Regions from separate parts of the Paenibacillus sp. QJM3NY_38 genome, predicted to be linked through region 1. Evidence: a T-box and tRNA genes for the amino acid it is inferred to sense, from the RefSeq annotation. Region 1 holds a T-box; the other holds one or more tRNA genes.
What was found. The T-box of region 1 lies ahead of metG (methionine--tRNA ligase). A T-box ahead of a tRNA ligase gene usually reads a tRNA of that ligase, here a tRNA-Met.
Positions count from the first base shown of each region.

Region 2: it has a tRNA-Met gene. The T-box ahead of metG (methionine--tRNA ligase) is inferred to sense a tRNA for this amino acid. The anticodon was not compared.

Region 1 is NZ_CM149665.1:277,815-284,346, forward strand. Features, by position in the region: gene pdxA (4-hydroxythreonine-4-phosphate dehydrogenase PdxA) at 1-508, shown strand, start outside; T-box leader at 833-1,101, shown strand; gene metG (methionine--tRNA ligase) at 1,148-2,788, shown strand; gene AC0VZ8_RS01345 (alpha/beta fold hydrolase) at 3,735-4,589, opposite strand; gene AC0VZ8_RS01350 (ArsR/SmtB family transcription factor) at 4,942-6,066, opposite strand; gene AC0VZ8_RS01355 (GNAT family N-acetyltransferase) at 6,232-6,532, shown strand, end outside.
Region 2 is NZ_CM149665.1:162,083-168,614, reverse strand. Features, by position in the region: gene lgt (prolipoprotein diacylglyceryl transferase) at 1-350, opposite strand, end outside; gene hprK (HPr(Ser) kinase/phosphatase) at 371-1,309, opposite strand; gene AC0VZ8_RS00800 (ABC transporter ATP-binding protein) at 1,744-2,868, opposite strand; gene AC0VZ8_RS00795 (PucR family transcriptional regulator) at 2,977-4,191, opposite strand; tRNA gene AC0VZ8_RS00790 (tRNA-Lys) at 4,342-4,414, opposite strand; tRNA gene AC0VZ8_RS00785 (tRNA-Tyr) at 4,422-4,507, opposite strand; tRNA gene AC0VZ8_RS00780 (tRNA-Phe) at 4,520-4,592, opposite strand; tRNA gene AC0VZ8_RS00775 (tRNA-Asp) at 4,677-4,753, opposite strand; tRNA gene AC0VZ8_RS00770 (tRNA-Thr) at 4,767-4,842, opposite strand; tRNA gene AC0VZ8_RS00765 (tRNA-Val) at 4,868-4,943, opposite strand; tRNA gene AC0VZ8_RS00760 (tRNA-Met) at 4,953-5,029, opposite strand; tRNA gene AC0VZ8_RS00755 (tRNA-Ser) at 5,062-5,153, opposite strand; rRNA gene AC0VZ8_RS00750 (23S ribosomal RNA) at 5,238-6,532, opposite strand, start outside.

The DNA of each region.
Region 1 (6,532 bases):
TATTCACGTGACGACCCATGTCGGCATCCTCGATGCCGTCCGGTCGATTAATCCTGAGCGCGTATACCATGTCATCAAGCTTGCTCATGAGACGCTGCAGAAGTCCGGCATCGCCGCTCCGCGGATTGCCGTTTGCGGAATTAATCCTCATGCAGGCGAGAACGGACTGTTCGGATATGGCGAAGAGGAAGAGAAAGTCATACCGGGCGTCGAGAAGGCGCAGGCGGAAGGAATCCAGGTCGTAGGCCCGCTGCCGGCCGATACGCTGTTCTTCCGGACGGTTCGCGGTGACTTTGACATTGTAGTGGCCATGTATCACGATCAGGGACATGGTCCCGTCAAAGTGCTCGGCTTGGACGCAGGCGTCAACATTACCGTTGGCCTTCCAATTATCCGCACCAGTGTCGATCACGGTACGGCGTTCGACATTGCCGGCCAAGGCATCGCCGACGAGAAAAGCTTGATGGAAGCCATCCGTCAGGCGGCGGAGCTGGCGCCTAAAGCGTAATGATGTTGCTGCTTGGCGGTGCATAACGGCCGCCATTATCTTTTTATCGAAGTGACTGCAGAAGATTCCGCAGGAATCAGCTGTCACAACAAAAAGATGACTCCACCTGCGGGGTCATCTTTTTTATTCCTCAGGTTTCTTCGATGTAACGGGATTCGTACCTCTTGACCGGGATAATCCGAACACGAAACAGAGGAGAATGCTGGGGAAGAAACTGGGGGCGATACGAGATGGCCGAGAAAGAGCTCAAAAAGCTGCTTATTCGTCCCCTTGACTTCATCCGTGATGTTCGGGTATGATTTCCAGTAACTTGAATAACGTTAGACAAAAGCAATGAAGAGAAAGAGTACCTTGGCGACGTCTTTGAACAGAGAGCCCCGGCCGGTGAAAAGGGGTAAGGAAAGAACCAGGGGAATATGGTCTCTGAGCTGTGCACCGAAACCCTGTAAGGGTTGTAGGCTGTGCCGGATCCCGCACCCGTTAACGTGCTAGGGTATACACGCGATATATGCGTCGTACCCGAAGAGGTGAATGCCGCAAGGCATGAATGAAATTGGGTGGTACCACGTGAGCGGCAAGCTCTCGTCCCTTTTGGGATGAGGGCTTTTTTTGTTGTCTAAAAAAAGGAGGAAGATTGACATGACGAACATTTTTATCGGTGGTGCCTGGCCTTACGCTAACGGGTCCTTACATTTGGGGAGGCTTGCAAGCCTCTTGCCCGGCGACGTATTGGCACGTTATTTCCGCGCGAAAGGCGATCAAGTCCTGTACGTATCCGGTAGCGATTGTCATGGAACGCCTGTGGCGGTTCAAGCCATTCAGGAGGGCGTAGCTCCCGGGGATATTGCGGATCGGTATCATAGGGAGTTTGTGGATTGCTTCGAACGGCTGGGTTTCTCTTACGACTTATATACGCGAACCGATCAAGCGTTTCATCACGCGGTGGTGCAGGAGTTGTTTCTGAAGCTGCTGGACAACGGACATCTGTACCGTAAAATCGTGCTGCAAACGTATTGCGAAACCGATCGACGATTTCTGCCGGACCGCTATGTGGAAGGAGACTGCCCCGTATGCGGCAGTAGGGCCCGTGGCGATCAGTGCGATGCCTGCTCCACGATACTTGATCCGTCCGATCTGACGAACAGGGCCTGCAAAATTTGCGGGAACCCTCCGGTGGAGCGTCCTACCGAGCATTTTTACGTATCGCTGTCGCATTTTCAGGATGAGCTGACCGATGGTCTGAATAACGCTCAAGGCTGGCGGGACAATGCGGTGCAACTGACCCGCAGATATCTGGAGGAAGGTCTTCAGGATCGGGCGGCTACAAGGGATCTGACCTGGGGCGTAGATGTGCCTATTCCGGGATTTGAGGATAAGAAAATCTATGTCTGGATCGAAGCGGTAAGCGGCTACTTATCCGCCAGCAAGCAGTGGGCCGCAGAGACGGGCGGCGATTGGGAATCCTTTTGGCTCAAGGGGAGGGATGAGATTACGGCTTACTATGTTCATGGGAAGGATAATATTCCGTTTCATACGCTGATCTGGCCAGCGCTGCTGAAGGGTGCCGGTGACCTGCATTTGCCGGACCGAATCATATCTTGCGAGTACATGACGCTGGAAGGGAAGAAGTTCTCGACCAGTCGGAATTGGGCGATATGGGTGCCGGATGTGTTGAGCCGCTATCAGCCGGATTCCATTCGTTACTTCCTCATTGCAAATGGCCCTGAGAAGCGGGATACCGATTTCTCCTGGAGGGAGTTCATTCACAGTCACAATGGCGAGCTGCTTGGCGCATTTGGGAATTTCGTCAACCGTACTTTGGTGTTTGTGAACAAATCGTTTGAGGGGAAAGTGCCCGAGGGCTGTATATCCGAAGAGTGGCAGAGCAGAGTTGAGGCACTATACCGCGAGGCTGGGGCGCTTATAGAGGGTGGGCGATTGAAGGAAGCGTTGGAACTCATTTTTAGCACAGTCCGCCTGGCGAACAAATATTTTGATGAACAGAAGCCTTGGATTCAGGTCAAGGAGGACCATGAAGCGTGCGGGACAACGCTGTTCATTTGTGTTCAGATCATAGCCAATTTGGCGAATCTGCTGCAGCCGTTTATTCCTTTCTCTTGTGATAGCGTAAGGGGCTTTCTCTCGCTGGAGTCGCCTGCGTGGAATTGGTGCCACGTTCCGGCGGGCAGGCCGATTCATGAGGTGAAGCTTTTGTTCGAACGGATCGATCCAAGCCGGATTGAGGAGGAGACGCACAGGCTGGGGAGGCTGTCCCTCTAATGATAGGGCTCTGCGTTTCTCAAACTCCAAAAGGCGAGTCAGATGGAGTTGGGAGGGCGCGAGGAGCTATTGTCGTTATGATGCAATTCGTACGATACCCTGCGAGGTAAAATAGGAGCTGCATCAAGGGATCTAGGGATCTGGAGATCAAGGGTGGAGGGTTGAAGTCGAGGAATTAAGGTATCAAGGTAACGAGAGTGTAGGATTAAGTAATTAAGGTATGGAGAATCGAGAATCGAGAATCGAGAATTGAGGATCAAGGAGTCAAGGACTCGAGAACTCGAGAACTGAGGATCAAGGGATCGGTAACCAAGGATCGAGGAATCAAGTGATTAAGTAATTAATGTATCGGGAACCGAGGATTGAGGAATTAAGTAATTAATGTGTCGAGAGCTGAGGATTGAGGAATCAAAGTATCAAGGCACCGAGAACCAGAATCAAGAATCAAGGAATTAAAGTATCAAGGTAACGAGAGTCGAAGTAAGGCATCAAGGGGCCGACGTCTCAAAGACTCAATGCATCTAGTTGATGGGTCTGGTTTGTGTTTTAAAGGACAGCCGTTCCGCTATTTCTGTGTTTTTGGCCATTTCGTAATGGTTTGAGGACATGAGATCCGCTATCTTGAGATAATCCGGGATGTATCCGTGATAATTGTTGTATTAGCGGATCCTGTGTCCGCTTAGACTCAAAATTAGACTGATTTTAGCAAAATAACGGATCCTCTGTCCATATGAAATCAAAGAAGATGAACATCAGTCAGTAATGGATCTTGTGTCCGTCTCTTGGACTCAAAATAGCTCGAAATCAGCAAATAACGGATCCAGTGTCCGCAAGGTCCTCCAGCAAGACGTAAGAAGAGCCTCCAGCAAGAACGCCAGAGGAGCCCCCAGCGGAATGCTGAGGGCTCCTCTTCATTACAGTAACGCATACGTTGTATCTTCACGGGTTAGTTGTCTGTTTCATGAATCCAATCCGTCAATAGGGCGTTAAACAGGTCGGGCTCTTCAAACATCGGATTATGGCCGCTTTTTTCAAAAATGACCTTCTTCACGTTGGCTTGCGAGCCGTTTATCGCATCCCAAAGCGATACGGGACTAACCAAATAGTCGTACCGTCCAAGACCAATGAGGACGGGCTTGGCAACCTCTTTCAGCGAATCGATTAGATTGAGCTGCGCGAAGGCTTCTCCCCATAAATGATCGGCGACGGGCATGTTGGTGAAGACGCCTTCCCACATCCAAGCTGCATCATAGGCATAGTCATAGAAGCTGTGCGCTCCCATTCGGATGCACATATGAGCAAACCGCCGTTCAGGCTCCCTCTGGATATCACCATCCTGCAGGGCGATATCCGCTTCAAACTGCCGTTTCCGCTCAGGACACGCCGTCTCATTGAAGTAAGCAATGCTCTGCTGCTGCCGCTCCGGGCTGTTAGTCGGGGCGGTGTTCAGCAGGACTACCTTCCGGACGTGTTCCGGGTATTTTTTGGCATACTCCAGTGCCATGAATGCGTGCCCCGAATGCCCCAATATTATAAAATCCTCCAGTTCCAGCGTTTGTCTTGCCGCTTCGATATCATCCAGAACCTTATCCAGCGTGTATTCTTCCGGCTCCAGTGTACGAGGGGGCTTAACAAATCCTCGATGGTCCAGGAAAATCAGTTGAAATGAAGTGTAGAGTTGTTCCGAAAACAAGCGGGGGTAGTAAATACTGCTTCCCACCACCAAAATGGGCCTGCCGTTTCCGCGAATGGAAACATTCAATGCAAATCCTTCGCTCATTACCGTACTCTGTATGTTCATGTTATCGTCCTCGTTTCATCTTTTAAATTAAACGCACCATCCCCTTTCCTGTTCAGATTCCATTACATTCTCCATAGAACGTTCCAGCATTCTATCTCACCTCGATTAGCGTTCGTTCAAGCTCAGTATAGCACCAGACATTCGCTCGGTCGACAGCCATTCAAGCATGCCCCGGACCACACACTGCGTCTCTACACCCGGACCGGTATTCGTTCCAGGGCCATTGGTTCAGCCACGGTTTGCATAGGGAGCAGTACCCTCGTTGCGGCATCTGCTCGTATCGCTGCTGTGAAAAACGCTGCTGTAAAAAGCATGGTGCAATAACTCCGAACTGCCTTTTCTCCAGCTCCCTTTATTCAGCCGTATCGCGGATCGTCAGGTTGATTCCAGGATAATCCGCGGCAATTGCGCTCTTACGCTCGATGATGCGGTTAAAATCAAAGGCAGAGCTGAATAATTCGGGCTCAGGCTTGAATGTCACGCTGGTGCCCGTCTCTTGAGTCATGCCGACAATCAGAAGCCCGGTCTGCGGAATGCCGTGCCTGTACTCCTGCCGGTATATGCTACCGTCACGGCGAATTTCAACGGTCAGATGCTTGGAGAGGGCATTGACTACTGCGATGCTGATGCCCTTCTCCGCGCCGGGGGCCAGAAAGTGTGCGCTGGTGTTCAACCGGTGGACATCGGTTAGTACCGATTGTACGACAGGGATGTTGGAATTCGGAAGGGCCTGCACGGGAATGCCTCTCCCGTTATCGGTAACCGTCACGCTGCCATCTTCATGCAGGTAAATGCCAATCTGATCACCATACCCGCTCGTGTGCTCCAATATCGAATTTTCCACGACGGCCCAGAGCAGCTGATGAATATCGAAGCCGTGCGAAGTCCCAAAATACATCCCTGCATTGTTGCGGGTTTCGGTCATCTCCAGGTAATCGCTTGTATCGAGCAGATCGCCTGCAGCAGAGAGCAGCAGTAGGAACGGCAGGCTCCGATGCTTAGGAAGAGCGTACCTTCCGCCTTGCTCCTGTACAAGGAGATCCGCGCCGAGCAGCGCCTTGAGATGGTGATACAGCTGACCCGTCGTTCCCATATTCAAACGTTCCACCAGCTCCGCGCCGGATAGGGGCTCTGCCATGACGGCCTTTAAAATATCCAGGCGCTGCTTGTTGCCCAGTGCTGCGAGGATTTTGGCGGCCTTCTCGGTGTTCATGTCCAGCAATTGATCCATTCGCCGTTCCTGCGGCTCCCAGCGGATGTTTTGTCCATTCAGATGCACTTGTCCGGAGTAGAAGACGGAGCCTTCCTCGGAGGCTGCTTCATATATCGCAGGTGTTGTGGCGATTTCTTGGCGGTGTTGGCTTTGGTTTGATGCGGAACCAGGTTTGCGTTCCATAAGGGCTTGATAGACAAGCTGCTGCAGCTCCGTCATTTGATTCTTTAAGACATCCATCTCATAAACCAGATCACGTGTCATGGGGAATCATCAACCTCGCTTTATCATCATTATGTTATTACGTAATTATTATATTACGTAATTTAAACATTGTAAACCCATAATAAGGAAAATGGTGCATGGTTAAGCGATTTGTTCGTTTATAGTTGTTTTTTATCTATTTTTATCATTCAGGGTCGTCTTACAATGAACGCAAAGGCTGGTGACATTCATTTGGGTGAAAGAATCATTCGGAATTTTAGGCAGGGCGATATGCCTCTGCTGGGGGAGCTGTATCAGGCGGTATCCGCAGCGGATTCGTTGTTTTGGTGGGTAGGTGACCAGGAGAATTGGGGCAATGTGTTCTGTGCTATTGAAGACGGGAAGATGGTGGCCAAGGGACAGGTGGGCATTATTAACGTGATCCCGCCGGGATGTGCGCCTAACTGCAAGCATCATATTTATGTGAATCTCAAGGCTGTACCTCAGCGGGAGCGGGATTATGATC
Region 2 (6,532 bases), 120 kb from region 1:
CAGAAGGAGTAGCCTTTTCTGCGAACATAGATCAACGCACAGATAATGGCACCAATCAGGGCACCGAATATGGCAATCCCGCCGTTCCATATTTTGAACACGTCCAGGAAGTTGTCTTTATAGTCTTCCCATTTAAAAGCTACATAATAAATACGAGCACCAATGATTGCGGAAGGCACGCCAAGCAAGAGCAAATCCATGAAAAATTCTTGTGGAATACCAAAACGCTTCCCCTCGCGAATGGCCAGTAACAGCCCCGCCAAAGCACCCAAACCCAAAATCAAGCCATACCAATGAACACGCAGCGATCCGATGGAGAACGCCACCGGATCGATGAGCAATGTTTGCATCTTTTATAACCTCCCTAGTCCTAGTCCAAATCGTCCATATCTTCAGCGATCGTAGCTGTCAGTTTGTTTGTAAACTGCAGCGCAGCATTCAGTCCCATTTGTTTCAATCTGTAGTTCATAGCTGCCACTTCAATAATAACCGCAAGGTTACGTCCTGGACGAACCGGAATGGTGACCAGAGGGATGTCCGTCTCAATAATTCGTGTTGTTTCTTCATCTAGCCCCAGACGATCATACTGTTTATCCTGCTGCCAGGCTTCCAATCGCACAACAAGGGTAATCCGTTTATTGTTTCGAACGGCTCCTGCACCGAATAACGTCATTACATTAATAATACCGACTCCGCGAATCTCCAGAAGATGGCGAATGAGCTCCGGCGCCGTACCGTGCAGCTGAAAATCCGATGTCTGACGTATCTCCACCGCATCGTCCGCAATTAATCGGTGTCCGCGTTTGACGAGCTCCAGTGCCGTCTCGCTTTTCCCGATACCGCTTGAGCCTGTTATCAGCATCCCTACGCCATAAACATCGCACAATACCCCGTGGATGGTTGTAGTTGGTGCAAGTTTGCGTTCCAGAAAGCTTGTGAATCGGCTTGTCAGAATGGTTGTTGCCATGCTGCTGCGCAGTACAGGCAAACCTCTCTCATTCCCGAGTTCCACAAGTTCCTCCGGCACCTCCAAGGAACGTGTTACGACGATACAGGGTGTTTCTTCCGTGCACAGGCTGCGCATCCGCTCTTTACGCTCTTCCGGCTTCAGCATTCCGAAGAAAGCCAACTCCGTGCGCCCCATAAGCTGAACCCGTTCCCGCGGATGGTATTCAAAATAACCGGCCATTTCCAATCCCGGGCGATTCAGATCGTCCGTTGTAATCTGACGTTTCAAGCCCTCCTCACCTGCGATGACCTCCAGCTGAAACTGCTGGACCAGCTCGGATACCTTCACTTTCTTGGCCATGGTCTTACCCCTCTTCTTCCATTGTATGTTGACATCACAACGGAACCGCCATATGGCACGGCCCGTCTTGGATGATATATTCCCTCATTCAGTTATTCCTAAAGAGACTTCTGCACACTTATCTGCGACCTGGAAATTATCATGAAATATGCTCAACATCCCATATGTTCAATACTTATGTATGCCTTGCTTTGTGCTTATCTTATCGAAAAAAGCCAATGAATGCAATTCTAACCGACTACTCCATTGCGACATTAGGCTTATATAGAGGTGTGCTTTAAATAGATTGCTGCCCATGGGAAACCTCAACTGGCATCGGCAAAGGAGATCCAAACCTTGTCCCAGGGCGGGAATCCTAGCGTGATATTGTCTTTTTCTCCTAAAAAAACCGCCCCTTGAGGGGGCGGTTTTCAAGAGATCCCGATTGCTGAAGATTAGTCTTCGAGCAATACGTTCAATTCAGACTCTTTATCAAAGATATGAACTTTGTTCATGTCGAGTGCCAATTTCACATTGTCGCCTTCGCGAGTAGTCGAACGTCCGTCTACACGGCCGATAACCGTATCGGTGCCCAAGCCGCTCAGGTACAAGAGCATTTCGTGACCAAGGTTCTCGGTTACATCGACTTTTGCAGAGAAGATTGTGTTCGGGGAAGCTTCCAGGAAGACTGGCTCTTCATGAATATCTTCCGGACGAACACCCATGATCACTTCTTTGCCAATCATGGATTTATTTTTGAGCAATTGTGCTTTACCACCTGGTACTTGAACGTTCAAGCCCTGGGAAGTGAAGTATACGCCACCGTTTTGCTCGGACAATTTACCGTTGATGAAGTTCATGGTTGGGGAACCGATGAAACCAGCAACGAACAGGTTGTTCGGATTGTTGTACAGTTGCTCTGGGGAATCCGCTTGTTGAATGATGCCGTCCTGCATAACAACGATACGGTCACCCATTGTCATAGCTTCTGTTTGGTCATGCGTTACGTAGATACAAGTGGTTTCAAGACGCTTAACCAGCTTGGTGATTTCGGCACGCATCTGACCGCGGAGTTTCGCATCCAAGTTGGAAAGCGGCTCATCCATCAAGAAGACTTGTGGATCACGGACAATCGCACGACCCAAGGCAACACGCTGACGCTGACCACCGGACAGAGCTTTTGGCTTACGCTCAAGCAAATGCTCGATATCCAGGATTTTTGCTGCTTCACGTACACGCTTATCGATTTCGTCTTTCTTCACTTTACGGAGTTTCAAACCGAATGCCATGTTCTGGTATACGTTCATATGTGGATACAAGGCGTAGGATTGGAATACCATCGCGATGTCACGATCTTTAGGTGCTACATCGTTAACAACACGGTCGCCAATGTAAAGTTTACCCTCAGAAATTTCCTCAAGACCTGCGATCATACGCAGTGTCGTGGACTTACCGCAACCGGAAGGACCTACCAAAACCAAAAATTCTTTATCTTTAATATCCAAATTAACGTCAATTACAGTTGCTTTATCCGAACCTGCATACTTTTTGTAAATATGCTCTAAGCGTACACCAGCCATGTGCATTTGCCCCCTCATATGAATGTTATGAAATCGAATACAATTAATTTATAATCTTATATTACCCCATAGGCACCTGACTTGCTATACACAATCTGCACAAAAAACCTATTTCCTTTTCGTCACTTTATACAATAGAAGCGTTATTTTCACTAAAACCGCATCACTGAAGCTGCGAACATCTAGCCCCGTCTCCTGTTTAATCTTATCCAGGCGGTACAGCAGCGTGTTACGGTGGATATACAGGTGCTTGGCCGTCTCACTCACGTTACAATCCAATTCGAAAAAAGACTCGAGCGTTGACAATGTCTCGCTATCCTCGAACAAATCGGTATGGCCGGCAGCGTACTCGCGCAGAAATTGATTGCGCTGGTACTCGGGAATGCTATAAACCAGACGCTCCAGATGAAGCCCGGTCGATAAATGGATATGTTCCTTGACCTGGAATGTACGGCCAATGGTCATTGTCTCTCTTAACATGCTAACGGTCTGTGGCAGAGCGTGCAGCGCATTAACCGCTGGTATCGCAGAGATATGGAAATCCCCCACCCATTCCGTTGAAATCAGCTCGTAGAGCCCCATACAGAATAAAGAGAGCAAATCCTGGTCGCCTTCCACCGAAGCATCCTCTTTATCATCCGTCGTTATACCATCCAGCAATTCTTGGTTCGCTAGGATAATCCATTCCTTATCAAGCAGCGGCACCAGAATGATGTCCCCGCCAAAATAGCTGCGCAGTAATCGATGCAGCGCCTTATAGCTTGGAGTGGGGGCATGCTCGCTCTCATGAATTAGAAGAAAGGGAACCATGTCCTCTGTCAAACTTGTCCGAATCCACATTTCCTCTGGTAATTCAGCAAGCAGTTCACCGGCTTGCAGGCGTTCCTTTAACCAACCACCCAACTGTTGGGCGCGTCGTTCTTCTTCAACTTTACCGGTATTCTTGGGTACTCCCCCTGACATCGTATCCTGCAGGCTCGACAATAGTAGAGTTATAAGCCCAATCTCCGACTCCGTCAGAGCACCCTGATCCGCTACGATTACCCGGCTAGGATCCTGTGGATTCACTGGAATCCAAATCTCACCCAGGTCCTTGCGAGCATAGGCGCCGTTAACCCTTTGTGATTTGTGCGAGGTTCCGTTTTCTACACGGTTATCAGACCCCTGGGCTCTTACCTCATGACCAATCCGATCACCGAATGGCGGTGAGGTCGCCATTGATTTTGTTAACCATGCCGCTTCCTGATCATTCAATGTTTTTAAACCGAGTGAGGTACCCAAGGTCTGCTCCAGTTTCTGAACGATGTGCTCCATCTCCACCATTGATGACTCCACCACTTTATCGTTTTTTCTTATTTTAGCATAAGACCCAGTACAAGCGACAATGCCTTCTCTCTAAGCCTATTTACATTGGACAAAAACAGCTTAAAACAACACAAAAAGAGTCGTCAACAACGTTGACGACTCTTCGGATGAGCCATGAAGGACTCGAACCTTCGACACCCTGATTAAAAGTCAGGTGCTCTACCAACTGAGCTAATGGCTCTTATTACTGGTGGAGGATGATGGATTCGAACCACCGAACTCGGACGAGAACAGATTTACAGTCTGCTGCGTTTGGCCACTTCGCTAATCCTCCAGGATATAAAGGTGGCTCGGGACGGAATCGAACCGCCGACACGAGGATTTTCAGTCCTCTGCTCTACCGACTGAGCTACCGAGCCTTACATAAATGACATAAAAATAAAGTTCGGCATCCCACTTTAATCTGTGGAAAACCGACTATTTTTATTCCTTAAAATTAATAATGGCGGAACTGACGGGATTCGAACCCGCGATCTCCTGCGTGACAGGCAGGCATGTTAGGCCTCTACACCACAGTTCCACATTATTAAAGATGGTGCCGGCGAGAGGACTTGAACCCCCAACCTACTGATTACAAGTCAGTTGCTCTACCAATTGAGCTACACCGGCATGGTAAGGTGATAAAAATAGTACATGGTGGAGGCTGAGGGGTTCGAACCCCCGACCCTCTGCTTGTAAGGCAGATGCTCTCCCAGCTGAGCTAAGCCTCCAGGTATGTATGGTAGCGGCGGAGGGGATCGAACCCCCGACCTCACGGGTATGAACCGTACGCTCTAGCCAGCTGAGCTACACCGCCATATAAACCTATTTGCGTTCAAGTTATTCAAATGGCGGAGAGAGAGGGATTCGAACCCTCGCACCGCTTACGCAGTCTAACCCCTTAGCAGAGGGTCCCCTTATAGCCACTTGGGTATCTCTCCATCATAACTTGTATGCAGTTACAGAGATTGATTCCCTGAAAACTAGATACGAAACGATCTTTGCAGCACATTGAAATATTTTTTTTGGATAAGCCCTCGACCGATTAGTATTGGTCAGCTCCATGCATTGCTGCACTTCCACCTCCAACCTATCTACCTCGTCGTCTTCAAGGGGTCTTACTAGTTGGGAAATCTCATCTTGAGGGGGGCTTCACGCTTAGATGCTTTCAGCGCTTATCCCGTCCGTACGTAGCTACCCAGCCATGCTCCTGGCGGAACAACTGGTGCACCAGCGGTACGTCCATCCCGGTCCTCTCGTACTAAGGACAGCTCCTCTCAAATTTCCTACGCCCACGACAGATAGGGACCGAACTGTCTCACGACGTTCTGAACCCAGCTCGCGTACCGCTTTAATGGGCGAACAGCCCAACCCTTGGGACCTACTTCAGCCCCAGGATGCGATGAGCCGACATCGAGGTGCCAAACCTCCCCGTCGATGTGGACTCTTGGGGGAGATAAGCCTGTTATCCCCAGGGTAGCTTTTATCCGTTGAGCGATGGCCCTTCCATGCGGTACCACCGGATCACTAAGCCCGACTTTCGTCCCTGCTCGACTTGTAGGTCTCGCAGTCAAGCTCCCTTATGCCTTTGCACTCTTCGAATGATTTCCAACCATTCTGAGGGAACCTTGGGGCGCCTCCGTTACTCTTTAGGAGGCGACCGCCCCAGTCAAACTGCCCGCCTGACACTGTCCCCGTACCGGATTACGGTACCAGGTTAGAACCTAGATACGATCAGGGTGGTATCCCAACGTCGCCTCCACACAAGCTGGCGCTCATGCTTCTTAGGCTCCCACCTATCCTGTACAGATCGTACCCAAATCCAATATCAAGCTGTAGTAAAGCTCCATGGGGTCTTTCCGTCTTGTCGCGGGTAACCTGCATCTTCACAGGTATTAAAATTTCACCGGATCTCTCGTTGAGACAGCGCCCAAGTCGTTACGCCATTCGTGCGGGTCAGAATTTACCTGACAAGGAATTTCGCTACCTTAGGACCGTTATAGTTACGGCCGCCGTTTACTGGGGCTTCGGTTCACAGCTTCGGATTGCTCCTAACCGCTCCCCTTAACCTTCCAGCACCGGGCAGGCGTCAGCCCGTATACTTCGCCTTACGGCTTCGCACAGACCTGTGTTTTTGCTAAACAGTCGCTTGGGCCTTTTCACTGCGGCCCCCTCGGGCTATTCACCCTACCGAGGCACCCCTTCTCCCGAAGTTACGGGGTCATTTTGCCGAGTTCCTTAACGAGAGTTCTTCCGCGCGCCTTAGAATTCTCTTCTCGCCTACCTGTGTCGGTTTGCGGTACGGGCACCTTCACCTGAC